3 regions of the Flavobacterium chungangensis genome follow, and region 1 is predicted to be linked to each of the others. Evidence: riboswitches for the same ligand, from Rfam matches in the RefSeq annotation. Region 1 holds a riboswitch; each other region holds the start of a gene.
The links. Region 1 has a riboswitch for S-adenosylmethionine ahead of ACFO3N_RS00025 (alpha/beta fold hydrolase). Riboswitches for the same ligand answer to the same signal wherever they lie in the genome.
Positions count from the first base shown of each region.

Region 2: it holds a riboswitch for S-adenosylmethionine, as region 1 does, so the genes downstream of both, ACFO3N_RS05250 (homocysteine S-methyltransferase family protein) here and ACFO3N_RS00025 (alpha/beta fold hydrolase) in region 1, are expected to answer to the same signal.
Region 3: it holds a riboswitch for S-adenosylmethionine, as region 1 does, so the genes downstream of both, ACFO3N_RS07700 (redoxin domain-containing protein) here and ACFO3N_RS00025 (alpha/beta fold hydrolase) in region 1, are expected to answer to the same signal.

Region 1 covers NZ_JBHSFY010000001.1:4,212-9,076, forward strand. The annotation lists gene thrA (bifunctional aspartate kinase/homoserine dehydrogenase I) at 1-1,002, opposite strand, end outside; gene ACFO3N_RS00025 (alpha/beta fold hydrolase) at 1,004-1,987, opposite strand; SAM riboswitch class I at 2,065-2,172, opposite strand; gene ACFO3N_RS00030 (hypothetical protein) at 2,363-2,563, opposite strand; gene ACFO3N_RS00035 (homoserine dehydrogenase family protein) at 3,211-4,299, opposite strand; gene ACFO3N_RS00040 (O-acetylhomoserine aminocarboxypropyltransferase/cysteine synthase family protein) at 4,452-4,865, opposite strand, start outside.
Region 2 covers NZ_JBHSFY010000003.1:8,147-13,011, forward strand. The annotation lists gene cobA (uroporphyrinogen-III C-methyltransferase) at 1-176, shown strand, start outside; gene ACFO3N_RS05240 (precorrin-2 dehydrogenase/sirohydrochlorin ferrochelatase family protein) at 299-880, shown strand; gene ACFO3N_RS05245 (NAD(P)/FAD-dependent oxidoreductase) at 978-2,030, shown strand; SAM riboswitch class I at 2,540-2,656, shown strand; gene ACFO3N_RS05250 (homocysteine S-methyltransferase family protein) at 2,989-3,993, shown strand; gene ACFO3N_RS05255 (hypothetical protein) at 4,011-4,523, shown strand; gene metH (methionine synthase) at 4,766-4,865, shown strand, end outside.
Region 3 covers NZ_JBHSFY010000004.1:75,540-80,404, reverse strand. The annotation lists gene ACFO3N_RS07710 (PAS domain-containing sensor histidine kinase) at 1-2,507, shown strand, start outside; gene ACFO3N_RS07705 (response regulator) at 2,510-2,965, shown strand; SAM riboswitch class I at 3,182-3,282, shown strand; gene ACFO3N_RS07700 (redoxin domain-containing protein) at 3,520-4,512, shown strand; gene ACFO3N_RS07695 (aminotransferase class V-fold PLP-dependent enzyme) at 4,596-4,865, shown strand, end outside.

The sequences.
Region 1 (4,865 bases):
GCTTACACTGATATTGTGATCGCCCATTACTTTAAAAATTCGAGCATCAACTCCTGCTTTTCCAAGCAATCCACGACCTTCAAGATTTACAAGAGAGACATTTTCTAAAACAGAAAGCGTTTTAATTCCTTCCTTAGAAGAATCAGATGTAATTAAAGTTCCGCGATTTTCGTGATTGAAAGTATTTAAAATTCGTAATGGGATATTCTTTTCTAACAAAGGAATAATTGTCTTAGCATGAAGAATCGTTGCTCCAAAATTTGCCAATTCGTTCGCTTCATTAAACGATAAATACTCAATTTTCTTAGCATCGGCAACCAAATCTGGGTTTGCCGTGTAGATTCCGTCTACGTGCGTGAAGTTTTGTAATTCTTCTGCATTTAAATAATTTGCGATTAACGAAGCGGTATAGTTACTGCCATTTCTACCTAAAGTAGTTGTGTCGTTGTTGTTGTTTGAGCCAATGAAGCCTGTAACTATATTAACCGTTTCGCCGTTATGTTCTTTAAAATAATTGACTACGTTTTTCTTTGAAAGCTGCTCTAAAGGCTGTGCATCACCAAATTTAGAATCTGTTTTCAGCAAATCTCTTGTATCTACAAAATTGGCAGGAATTCCTTTTTCCAATAAAATTGCTGTCAATAATTTAGCCGAAAGTAATTCTCCTTTTGATAAAATCTGATCTTTGATTTTTTTGCTGTAATCTCCAATTAAGCTTACACCTTCAAAAAGTTTTTCTAAGACTCCAAATTCTTCCGATAAATCTACATTGGGATAATCTGATATTTGATATTTTTTAAAATTCTCTAATAATTCTTTGTAACTGCCGTTTTTAGCAGCAATGCTCAAAATAAACTCTAATTCGTCTGTAGCATTTCCGCGTGCAGAAACCACAACGGCAATTTTTTCACCTTGACTTACTTTATCAGAAATGATTGAAACAACTTTGTTAAGTCCTTCTCCGTTTGCTAACGATTTACCTCCAAATTTTAATACTTTCATTTTATTTCTTTATTGTTTCTGCCTTAAAAATGTCGGCAAGTAAATGATCTAATTGTTTGTACTCGATTAAAAAAGCGTCATGTCCGTGAACCGAATCAATTTCGCTATAGAAAACATTATCTTTAAATTTCTTCAATTCTTCGTAGGTTTCTACGTTTTCTTTTGCTGTAAAAAACAAATCCGAATTGATTCCGATAATATGAATTGAAGCTTTTGTTTTAGACATTAAATTTTCAAAACTTTCACTATTTCTAGTAATATCAATTGTTTTAAGCAACTGATTCATTAATTTATAAGAAGACAATTGGAATCTTTTCTGCAATTTTTTCCCGTGATGCGCCAGCCAACTTTCTATATTAAAAATCAAAAGGTCTTGATTGATTGTACGCTGAAATTTTTCTTTGAAAGATTCTGGCGAACGGTAACAAAGCATGGCATGTATTCTGGCGTCTTCAATTGGTTTCGAAGAATTATTGAGAATTTGCTCTTGTAAAAAGCAATTTGCAATAAGCCAATCAGTAGATTTCCAGTCGCTCGCAATCGGAATAAGGTTTTCTGTAATATTTGGCGCTAATGCTAAAATTTCCCAAGCAATTCCGCCACCAACAGAACCTCCAATAACCGCAAAAAGCTTTTCGATATTTAGAGTTTTTACACCTTCGATAAAGATTTTGGCAATGTCTCTCGCTGTAAAATCTAAATAGTTGTCAATTAAAAAAGAATTGCTTCCGTTTCCTGGAATATCGAAAGCTAGAATGGTATAAACATCAGTATCAATGGTTTTATCTTTACCAATCAAGTCATTCCACCAGCCATTTTCACCAGTAACTTGCGAATTTCCAGTTAAAGCATGATTAACCAAAACAATAGGCGCACTGTGCAAAGGTTGCCCTGCCAGCGTAAAACTTAATGGTATAGCATGATAAGTTGCACCACTTTCTGTGATGAAATCTTGAATTATAATGGGATTTGGTATATTTTCCAATTTCAAATCTGTTGTATTATTGATTTGTATATGGAAATATTAGAAAGAAAAACTAGGTTTAACTAGAAAAAATCTTGTTGTTATCTTTCCACGTTTGGCGTGGTAGAATGTAGCACCTTCTTCGTTTTACCGAAGGGTTGCTAAGGCTTCATCGGGTCTAATCCCTCGTCCTTTCTTTATAACATTTCAATACGTGTTTGAACTTAACGAGTGCAAATTAACTACTAATTTCGCTAACAAACAAATTTTATCTAAAAGTGTTTGTTAAATTTCTGTGACATACTTTAGCAAAAACTATTATACGCAAAAATTTACCGAACAAAAATGCCCAGTAAAATTAAGCAGGTTTTCACCTAGTTTATGATTCTTTTCCGTTTAGATAAAAAGCGTTTCATTTTCTTTTGAATACATCAAAAACAATAAAGAGTTTGGTGCTTTTTTTGCAGCGCTTTTATCTTCCTCTGTGATTCCGAACCTTGGGTGAGCCAATTCGTTTGTTGGCGGTGGATTATTATTTTTTGTCCTTCTGTTTTTCAATTTAGAAATTTTTTCTGCGAAGTAGTTCAATTTGCTCATGATATTAAGTTTTAGTTAAGTTGTGTTTTATAATCTTTATTTCTCGTTTATCTTTTTGTTAATTCGTTTTACCGAATAAAAAAACCCTTTTGGATTTTTAGATACCAAAAGGGTTTAAGTTTTTACACTCATGTATGCTTTTAGTATCAACAGACGTATGCGCAAATAAGCGCGACAGTAAACATCTTGTTCATCTGTAAGGATTTATTCATCTGTGATTTATATTGTATTTTAAAATTTTGCATTTCTGTTAAATTAAAAAGCCTCCTAATATTTCTATCGGAGGCTCTTACTATATTGTTATTGTATTCTTACAATTTTTTTAAGCAATAGACACCCCTGCCTCGGTCTTAACCGAAATGGCACAAAACATTTTGTTGACTTTTAAGTTCATTTGATTTCTAGTAGTTTTTGGGTATAACAAATATGCAAATATTTTTTTTATTACACAAATAAAATTCAAGAATTTAATTACAAAATTCGTTGAAAATGTGTTTTTTAACGACAAAAAACATCTTACAAAAACGAAAACAAAATAACAAAGGTAAAAAACTTACAAAAAAGCTAATTTTTTCTTCATGACTCCATTTGACAAATCAATTTATCAAAGAACTTTTTTCTCTTTTTTCTTTTTTTTAACTAAAAAATTAAAGCCAAACAGCTTCTTTGCTCCTAATTCGCTCCGCAATTTTCAGAATATCGGTTATAATTCCTCTAGAAATTGCTTGTTTACAAGGCGGAGCACTTTGAATTACGATAGGAATGTCGGCATAAGATTTAGTGAAAATTTCAAAAATGGCATCAGAACCTTTCAATTGTCCGATTGGAGAATCTACTGGTTCCGAAATTAACTTAACTTCCAAAATGCCTTTTTCGACATCAAACTCACCCACATATCTCAATACATGATTTTCTGCTTGAGTAATTTTGGTGATTTTAAAAGATTTATCGAGAGCGTCTTTGTTTAGCACTCCGTTTTTCTCCAAATGCTCTTCGGTTATAAATGGCTTGATTTTAATGTCTGAAAGCTCAAAATCTTTTCCTATTTCTCTGGCCAAGATCAAAAGTTTTCTTGCTGTATCATTTCCTGACAGATCTTCTTTAAAGTTTGACTTCATTAATCCTAAAAGACTCGCATCTTTTAAAACAGATGAAAACGAAACTTCTTCTGATGAAAATCGATTAAAAACATAACTTAGATGATCAGAGAAAACACCTCGAATTTTTGTGATTTTTTCGCCCGAATAATACAAATCTCTTAAGGTTTGCAAAACGGGAATTCCAGTTTCAACAGAGGTTTCATACAGAAACTCTTTGCCATACTTTTTAAGATCTGATCGTAGTTCTTTATATAAGTCAATCGGGAGCGTATTGGCTTTTTTGTTTACCGCTACGATATTGAATCCGTTTTTGATTAGCGTATTGTAATGCTTTACCAATTCATCACTGGCAGTTGCATCTACAGCAATCAAGTTTTCAAATTCGTTTTCTTGTGCAAATTCGACAATATCTTCTACTTTAAAAGGAACTGCCAATTGTCTAAAATTGGTTTCCCAAGCATAACCAACACCTTCTTTCTCAAAAAAAGCAACCGTCGAATTGGTTATTATGGGAAAATGAAAATCGACATTTTTGCTTTCAAGAAAAAACTCCTGACTTTCGACAATCTGATTAATCAAAGTACTTCCGATATTTCCAATTCCGAAAAGGATAATGTTTATTTTAAGCTTTGACATAATTTCTAACATTTTAATGTTTAACCAGATTGAGACGCACTGCGGTGCGCCTCTACCATGGTTTTAAATTTTATAAAGATGCTTTTCATAAAAAATTACCTTTAGCAAAACCACTCGCTAAAGGCAATTTTTCAAACAAAAAACAAAAAAACCTAATTTTTATTGATGCTGAATTGAGAAAGCGAAACGCTCTCAAAAACAGTTTGCAGATCAGCAATTAAATCCTCGATATCTTCAATTCCCACAGACAGACGAATCAAATCTTTAGAAACTCCTGTTTCTATTTGTTCATCATCTGTTAATTGCTGGTGCGTAGTACTTGCCGGGTGAATAATCAGCGATTTTGTATCGCCAATATTGGCTAGCAGAGAGAATAATTTGGTATCATCAACTACTTTTTTAGCAGCATCAAAACCTCCTTTTAATCCGAAAGTGATAATACCACTTTGTCCTTCTGGCAGATATTCTTTGGCCAAAGCATTATATTTACTCGATTTTAAACCTGGATAATTTACCCAAACCACCTCATCTTGTTTTTCTAACCATTCGGCTAGAGCCAAAGCATT
Region 2 (4,865 bases), on a different contig from region 1:
ATGGAACAACAGCAGAAGAAAAAGTTGGAGTTGGAACAGTTGATTCAATTTTAGAAGTTGTAAAAGAAAAAGAATTAGGTTCACCAGCCATTATTGTTTTAGGCGAGGTTGTCCGCGAAAGCAATAAACTAAAAGGATTTTACGAAGAATTTCTATCAAAAGAAGAAATTCGTTAGAATTTATATGTTCCGTTAGGAACATCTGATCGGTAGAAAAAAATGTTTCCAATTAATAATAATGTTCCGTTAGGAACATCTCATTGGTTATTCTAACTTTGAGTGGATGAAAATAAATTAAAATGGAACAAAACGAATTATATCCAATATTTCTAAAGCTTCACAATTTAAATGTACTAATTGTAGGCGGAGGAAATGTAGGTCTGGAAAAGCTTTCTTTCTTGCTCAAGTCAAGTCCGAACGCAAATGTTGAGGTAGTGGCAAAAGAATTTCATTTAGAAATAAAAGTTCTGGCCGAAAAACATCCTTCGATTAAATTGACGGAATCGAAGTTTAAAAAGAAAATGCTCAAAAAGCGTCACATGGTAATTGCCTGTACAGACGATTTGAAAGTAAATAAAAAGGTTTACGATTTGGCGAGAAAACGTTATTTGATTTGCAATATAGCCGATACACCAGATTTATGTGATTATTATTTGGGCGGAATCGTAACAAAAGGAAATGTGAAAATTGCCATTTCAACCAACGGAAAATCACCGACAACAGCCAAAAGGCTTCGGGAGTTTTTTGAAGAAGTAATTCCTGAGGATATCAACCAAATGGTTGAGAATCTGAACGAATACCGAAAAACCTTAAAAGGCAATTTTGAAGAAAAGGTTAAACGAATGAATGAGATAACCGATTCATTAAAAAATAAAGAGTAAAAAAGTTTCGGAAAGAAATTAATGATAAAAATCATTGAAAGTACAAGGATTTATTCGTTTCTTTGCGTTATTAAGAATGATTATAAACAACAACATAATGATTAAAACAGATATACTTATAATTGGAGCAGGCCCAACAGGTTTATTTGCCGTATTCGAGGCAGGATTGTTAAAATTAAAATGCCACATTTTAGATGCTCTTCCACAACCAGGAGGACAGCTATCAGAGTTATATCCAAAAAAGCCAATTTATGATATTCCTGGATTTCCAGAAGTATTAGCAGGAGATTTAGTTGACGGATTAATGGAGCAAATCAAACAATTTGAACCAGGTTTTACTTTAGGAGAACGTGCTGAAACAGTTGAAAAACAGGAAGACGGAACTTTCATTGTAACATCAAACAAAGGAACTAAATTCCACGCGCCAGTTATTGCAATCGCTGGAGGTTTAGGAAGTTTCGAGCCTCGTAAACCACTTATCGAAGATATCGAGTTTTATGAAGATAAAGGAGTAAAGTACTTCATCAAAAATCCTGAGAAATTCAGAGATAAAAGAGTTGTTATTGCAGGAGGAGGAGATTCAGCACTAGACTGGAGTATCTTCTTAGCAAACGTAGCTTCAGAAGTAACTTTGATTCACAGAAGAAACGAATTTAGAGGAGCTTTAGATTCTGTAGAAAAAGTACAGGAATTAAAATCAGCTGGAAAAATCAAATTAATCACTCCGGCAGAAGTTATCGGAATCAATGGTGCTGAGCACGTTGAGTCACTAGATATCGAAGAAAACGGCGCACACCGTAAAATTGACTGCGACTATTTCATTCCGCTTTTCGGATTAACACCAAAATTAGGTCCAATTGGAGACTGGGGATTAGAAATCGAGAAAAATGCAATTAAAGTAAACAATGCATTAGATTACCAAACTAACATTCCGGGAATCTTCGCTATTGGAGACGTAAATACATACCCAGGAAAATTAAAGTTAATCCTTTGTGGTTTCCACGAAGCAACTTTAATGTGCCAAGCTGCATACGGAATCATCAATCCAGGTAAAAAATACGTATTGAAATATACAACAGTTTCAGGAGTAGACGGTTTCGACGGAACTCGTAAAGAAGCTCCAAAAGCGGTTGTGAAGGCAATTGTTTAAGTTGCTAAGATTCTTAGTTTCTAAGACACTAAGATTTTATATATGAAGCTCAAACTTTTTTAAAGTTTGAGCTTTTTTTTATAAAACATATTCAAACATAGCCAGTGGTTTCAACCACTGGAACACAACGTATAGACACAACGCACAATCAATTTACATGACAACAAAACAAAACGGATTATCACAATACGTTTCCCGTGGTTGAAACCACGGGCTATATTAGAAAAACAGGTTTAGCTTTTTTATTAATCACAGAGGGATGACATATTTATAGAAAAGAAATTATTCGTTTGGGCAAGAGCTCCAGCGGAGCGAAATATATTTCGCTCCGCTGGAGCTCTTGTGTTGTGCTTGTCTTTTTTCTATAAATATTATGCTCCTCTGGAGCTAAATCACGTAAAAGATAAAAACTTAGAATCTCAGTATCTTAGCCTCTCAGCATCTTAAAAAAAAACATTTGCAAATAGAAAGCCTATTTCATACCTTTGCACTGTTCTTAAAATTATTGTCAGTTATCACGAAAGGCGGAGGGATAGACCCGATGAAACCTTAGCAACCCTTTATCATAAAGAAGGTGCTAAATTCTACTTTATACAACATTTTCCAGTATTAAAGATAGATAACACAAATACATACTCGTATTTCTCAAAACTTTTCTCGATAACATATAATATTTACTGAAGCAATTCAGTAAGGAGCGAATCATTGGCGCATTTTTGCAGTCAATAGTTCCCGCTTTTCGTTGCAATCATTTTGTCCGCCGCGGCGGACAAAATAATTTCCACTTCAATCGGGGCTAATGAGCCAGCAATAGTGCACTTTTGGAATTAATGTGAAAAAAATATCCGAAGCAAACCTAACAGGTTTTTAAAACCTGTTAGGTTTAAACTTCACAATCATAATAAAAAAAACTTAGCATCTTAGAACCTTAGCGTCTTAGCAGCTAAAACAAAAAAACATGGCAATTACAATTCAAGAAGCAATAAAAAAGAATATCCTAATCCTTGATGGAGCAATGGGAACAATGTTGCAACGCTATAATTTCTCCGAAGAAGATTTCAGAGGAGAGCGTTTCAAAGATTTTCCGCATCCGTTAAAAGGAAACAACGATTTACTATCCCTAACACAACCACAAGCAATCCGCGATGTTCATGCCGCTTATTATGAAGCTGGTGCTGACATTGTAGAAACCAATACTTTCTCTGGAACAACAATCGGTATGGCCGATTATCATATGGAAGATTTGGTTTACGAGTTAAACTACGAATCGGCAAAAATCGCAAGACAAGTAGCCGATGAGTTTACCGCAAAAAATCCAGAAAAACCACGTTTCGTAGCCGGTTCAATTGGACCAACCAACCGTACAGCAAGTATGTCGCCAGATGTAAACGATCCAGGTTACAGAGCCGTAACGTTTGACGATTTACGAATTGCTTACAAACAACAAGCAGAAGCTTTAATGGATGGCGGTTGTGATTTGCTTTTAGTAGAAACAATCTTCGATACATTAAACGCAAAAGCCGCACTTTTTGCAATCGAAGAAGTAAAAGAAGAACGCAATATAGATATTCCAATCATGGTTTCAGGAACAATTACAGATGCTTCAGGAAGAACACTTTCTGGACAGACAGTTGAAGCGTTTTTGATCTCAGTTTCGCATATTCCGTTATTAAGCGTAGGATTCAATTGCGCTCTTGGAGCCGATTTGTTGAAACCATACTTAAAAACATTAGCACATAATACAAGTTTTAATGTTTCGGCACATCCAAATGCAGGATTGCCAAACGCTTTCGGACAATACGATGAAACACCAGAACAAACACAGGCTTTCATTAAAGAATATTTAGAGGATAATTTAATCAATATCATCGGTGGTTGTTGCGGAACAACGCCAGATCATATTCGATTAATGGCTGAGGTTGCTAAGGATTATAAGCCGAGAGTGGCGCCTGTTTTTTCTTAACTAAAAAACTATTGGTGATGAGGCAATTAAGAATAATATCAATTGTATTTATACTTTTTGGCTTGTTTGGTTTCCAAAGTGAAGAATCTTCATCAAAAGTTATACAAGAAATACCCTCTGATTTTTATTTTACAATTAATAATGGCGCAACTGACAGTTATAATTCTCAATATAATAGCTTTTACAGAGATTATCATGATGGAGAAAAAACTATTAAAGTAGAATTGACAAGAGAAGAAAAAGAAAGGATATATGAATTCATTATAAGGGTTAAATTTTTTGAAATGCCGATTTTGTTTGAACCGAATGTTAATGATACAATATGGATTACAAATCCTAGTTTTCAAAAGAGCATTGTAGTTTTCGCAAATGGAAATAAAAAACCTGTAAGTTACTATACGGGACATACGAGTGAAATGAATGAAAAGAAAGCAAAACCTTTTTTAGATTTATATAAAATGATTTGGGAAATTCTTTATAAAAAGGAAGAAATTCAAGAATTGTCAAAATCAGATTATGAATATAAATAATAGAAGTAGGAAAGCGATTTCTTATGAAACCAAGTTTGTGTGAAGGATAGAAGAGAAAAGCCCACAGTCTAGTCTTTTGACGAGACGAGGACTTGTAACGGATAGCCCGGTTCGCCGCGGCGAAGCACGCCCAAAATAATAAACATGAATATCTACAAGGTTTTAAAAACCTTGCAGGAAAGAAATAGAATAAAAAAACTCAGAATCTAAGCATCTTAGAATCTCAGTAACTTAAAAAAGAAATGACAGAAAAAAGAAGAGACCTTGTATTATCAGGATTAGAACCGTTAATTATTACGCCCGAAAGTGTTTTCGTGAATGTTGGTGAGCGTACGAATGTAA
Region 3 (4,865 bases), on a different contig from region 1:
AAGAAAAACCATTCAGTAAAGTTTTCTCTAAAATAAATAAAACCAATATTTTAGAACAGTTTATTGAGACGGCAGAAACTGGAGTTACAGCCAATTTTGAGGAATGGTATGGAGAGGAAACCAACAAACAATGTTTCAGATTTACTGCTGTAAAACAAGACGATGTTTTGGTGGTAACCATGGAAGATATCACAGAAAAGAAACATGCCGAAACAGCGCTTCATAATGCATTGCTTGATGCAGAAAAACAAAAAAGGCTATACAATTCTATATTAAACGGTACTCCTGATCTAGTTTACGTATTTAGTCTCGATTATAAATTTACTTACGCCAACAAAGCTTTATTGACGATGTGGGGCAAGTCTGCAGAAGACTCCATCGGACGCAGATTAATTGAAAATGGTTATGAGGACTGGCATGCCGAAATGCATGAAGAAGAAATAGATACTGTAGTAGCTACGAAAAAACCAGTTCGAGGAACAGTTTCTTTTCCGCATGCAGAATTGGGAAGAAGAATTTACGATTATATTTTTGTTCCCGTTTTTAATGAAAATGGAGAAGTAGAGTTTGTTGCTGGAACAACACGTGATATTACAGAAAGCAAGCAAGCACAAGAAAAATTGCAGCAAAGTGAGAATCGTTTTCGCAAAATGATTCATCAAACGCCAGCTCCGACTTTAGTGCTTAAAGGAGATGATCTTATTATTGAGCAGATCAATAGGCATATGCTGCAAATGATTGGTCGCGGCGCAGAAATTATCGGCATGCGACTGATTGATGTTTTGCCAGAACTGGAAGGGCAATATGTTTGGGAGCAAGTTTTAAAGGTTTATAATGAAGGAATTCCTTTTGATCAAAGTGAAGTTTTGGTGCCACACAATCGTACAGGAGAATTAAAAGACTATTATTATAATTTGGCTTATCGTCCGTTAATTGAAGATGGAGAGATAACAGGAATGATACAAGTAGCAGTTGAGGTTACGCAACAAGTTGTGGCGCGTCAAAAAATGGAAGAGAGTGAAAGCCGCTTCCGTGCTTTAGTCAACGCATCATCCGATTTGGTTTATCGAATGGATGCCGATTGGATGATTATGCAAGATCTGGAAGGAGACGGACGTTTGGCAAATCAAAGAGAACGTGGTGTCAATTGGTTGGATAAATTTATTCATGCTAGCGATTTGCAGATGGCTGTACATCTTATTTCTAAATCGATAGTAGAAAAATCCATTTTTGAAATGGAGCATAGGGTTATAAATAAAGACGATTCTGTTAGATGGGTTTTCTCTAGAGTAGTCCCGATATTAGACGATCAAGAAAAGATTATTGAATGGTTTGGAGCATCGAGCGATATTACTTCGCAGAAAGAACTTCAAAACGTTATTGCAGAAAGTGGAGAACGATTTAGACAGCTTGCAGATTTGGTTCCTCAAATTATTTGGACAGCCAATTCAGAAGGTTTTGTTGATTATTACAATAGCCGCTGGTACGAATACACAGGTTACATAGAAGATGAATTTGGAGATCCAAGCTGGATTTCAAAATTACATGCAGACGATGTTTATTTAGTGTCAAAAATGTGGTACGAAAGTGTTCATGCAGGAGTTCCTTATCAGACGGAATTTCGCTTAAAAAATGCCAGTACGGGAGAATACCGCTGGTTTTTAAGTAAAGCGCTTCCTATTAGAGATAAAGAAGGCATCATTACCAATTGGTTTGGTACCTGTACAGATATTCACGAACAAAAGTCGATTACTGAAAAACTTGAAATTTTGGTAAAAGATCGTACTAAAGAACTGCAAAGATCTAACGACGATTTACAGCAGTTTGCGCATGTTGCTTCGCATGATTTAAAAGAACCTGTTCGAAAGATAAAAACTTTTCTAAGCCGTCTAGAAGATCATATGTCAGGACAGTTTGATGAATCTTCAACAAAATATATTGAACGAATTCATGTTGCGGCAGATCGTATGTTTAATATGATTGATGGTGTATTAGCCTATTCGAAAATGAATGCCGATTCGCAAAAAACAACAATAGTCGATTTAAATGAAGTTATTAAAAATATAGAAACCGATCTTGAAATTGCGCTTCAAAATACAAATGGCACCATTTATTTTGAAAAACTTCCAGTTATAGAAGGCGCTTCTGTATTGTTGTATCAGCTGTTTTATAATCTTATTAATAATTCTATTAAATTTGCTAAAGAAGATACTCCGCCAGAAATACGTATTACAGCAACAGAACAAATTGAAGAAGGCAACAGAATTGCGATAATTACAGTAGAAGATAACGGAATTGGTTTTGATCTTGATCAGACAGGACGAATTTTTGAAACCTTTACACGCTTAAATTCTAAGGATCGTTATGAAGGAACGGGTTTAGGGTTATCGCTTTGTAAAAAAATAGCCGAACGTCACGGCGGAAGTATTACAGCCACAGGAATTGCTAATAAAGGAGCCATTTTTATTATAACATTGCCATTTGAGCAAAAAGTAAAACACATTTAAGTATGCAAGAAAAGATGATTTTATTGGCTGATGACGATCAGGATGATGCAGAAATGTTTTGCGAAGCATTGGCAGAAATAGATGAAAGTATTGTTTGCTATTGTTCAGAAAATGGTAGCGGTGTGATAAATACGCTTAAAAATCAGGAGAAGATTCCAGAAATTGTTTTTCTAGATTTAAATATGCCCGTTATGAACGGCTGGGAATGTCTGAAGCAATTAAAATCGGAAGAACGTTATAAAGATATTCCTGTAGTTATGATTTCTACTTCTTCGTACAGAAATGATATGGATACAGCTGCCAACCTTGGTGCAGTCTGCTATTTTGTAAAACCAAATAATTTTGACGACTTAAAACAGGTCTTAAGATTAATTACTTCAAACCTTGAAAATGGGTTAAAAGAAGCTTTTTCAAATCTTGAAAAGAATAAATATTTACATGTCTTTTGTGCAGAATAAAATGATGTTTTCTTTTTTTGAAAAGTAAAACGTATGAATTTATTTTATAAAAAAAGCATTTGCCAAAAAGTATATTTTATTTTAATGTATTGATTTTTAAAATCTTGAATTGTATTGAAAGGTTATTTTAATAAAAAAATGAAAAAAAAGTATTTTAAACTTGACTAATTCGGTAGAATTAATATATATTTGTATCACAGAAAATTTATATAATGATACTTATCCAGAAAGACTGAGGGAATAGGCCCATTGAAGTCTTAGCAACCTGTTGCCGAATAAGGTGCTAAATCCTTCCGCTGTGTGCGGGTAGATAAGAAAGATTTCTCCGTAAATCTGTTTAAGATCATCCAATTAAAATCTTTATTATGAAAGCAGAATCCATTTTGTACGCCAGTTATGAACTCTTGAATTCCATTTTTGAAGAAAACAGTTTTGCTTTTTTCTGAAGGCTTAAAGACTAGTTTCTCTCCAATTTCTTTTATAAACAATACTAACGCTAATGACTTTTTTCATTGGCCTAAAATTCTTTTGTCTAATCTTAAAACTAAAATAAAATGAAAAAAATACTATTCGGTTTTGCTTTGCTTTTTGGAGCTTTTCAAACTCAAGCGCAGGAAAATAATTTACAATTAAAAGGGACTGTTGTCGATACAGTGGCGCAATATGTTTACCTGCAAAAGTTTCACAATAAAATGTTTACTACAATTGATTCGGCAAAAGTAAAAGATGGAAATTTTAGTTTTAAAACAAAAGTAAAAACACCAGAATTATATGGATTGAGCGTCAATACAGAAAGTTCGCCCTTGTATGTTTTTCTTGAAAAAGACCCAATTACAGTAAAACTGAGTCCGAAGAAATATTATACCGCTTCTGTGGTTGAAGGTTCAGCTTCTCAAGATTTGTTCGAAATCTATAAAAAGAGCAAAGATGTAGAAATCAGTAAATTCCTAACCGAACATCCAAAATCTATTGTTTCGGCTTATGTGTTGTACAGAAACTGGTCATATAGATTAACGCCAGAGCAGATTACACAAAATATTGCTTTGTTGGATAAAAGTCTTCAAAATACCACTTACGTGAAAGAATTAAAAGAACTGGCTATTGTTTTAGACGGATTAGCAGTAGGTAAAAAAGCCCCTGATTTTACAGCCAATGATCCTGACGGAAAGCCAGTTCGACTTTATGATAATTTAAAAGGAGGTTATACTCTAGTTGATTTTTGGGCTTCATGGTGCGGACCATGCCGAAGAGAGAACCCAAATATTGTAGCAGCTTACAAAGAATTTCATGATAAAGGATTCAATATCGTAGGCATCTCTTTAGATAAAAAGAAAGAAAACTGGGTTAAAGGAATTCAAGATGATAATTTAACTTGGACGCATGTTTCTGATTTGCTTTTCTGGAACAGTGCTGTTGCTAAATTATACGGTGTAAGAGCTATTCCAGGAAATTATTTAGTGGATTCTAAAGGAATAATCGTTGCGAAAAACCTGCACGGAGAAGAATTACAAGCTACACTAAAAACACTTTTAGAAAATAAAATTTAATAAAGAACACGCAATCTTGTCATTCCTCGAAATGACAAAAATTGAGAAAGAATACATATTAGTTAATTTAAAATGATAAGGAAATGAATGCGATTGAGCCAACAACAAAACCAACAGAGCCTGAATGTTACTTTTCTAAATTTAGAGAAAATACAGTAGGAATTGATCATACTTTCGAATCGGTTTACGGAGAACAAAATTTAGTGTACGCAGACTGGGTTGCCAGCGGAAGATTATACCATCCGATCGAAGATATAATGCTCAATAAAATTGGTCCAATGATTGCCAATACGCATTCACTTTCAAGTCAGACAGGAAAAACCTCTACTTATGCCTATCAGCATGCAAGGGAT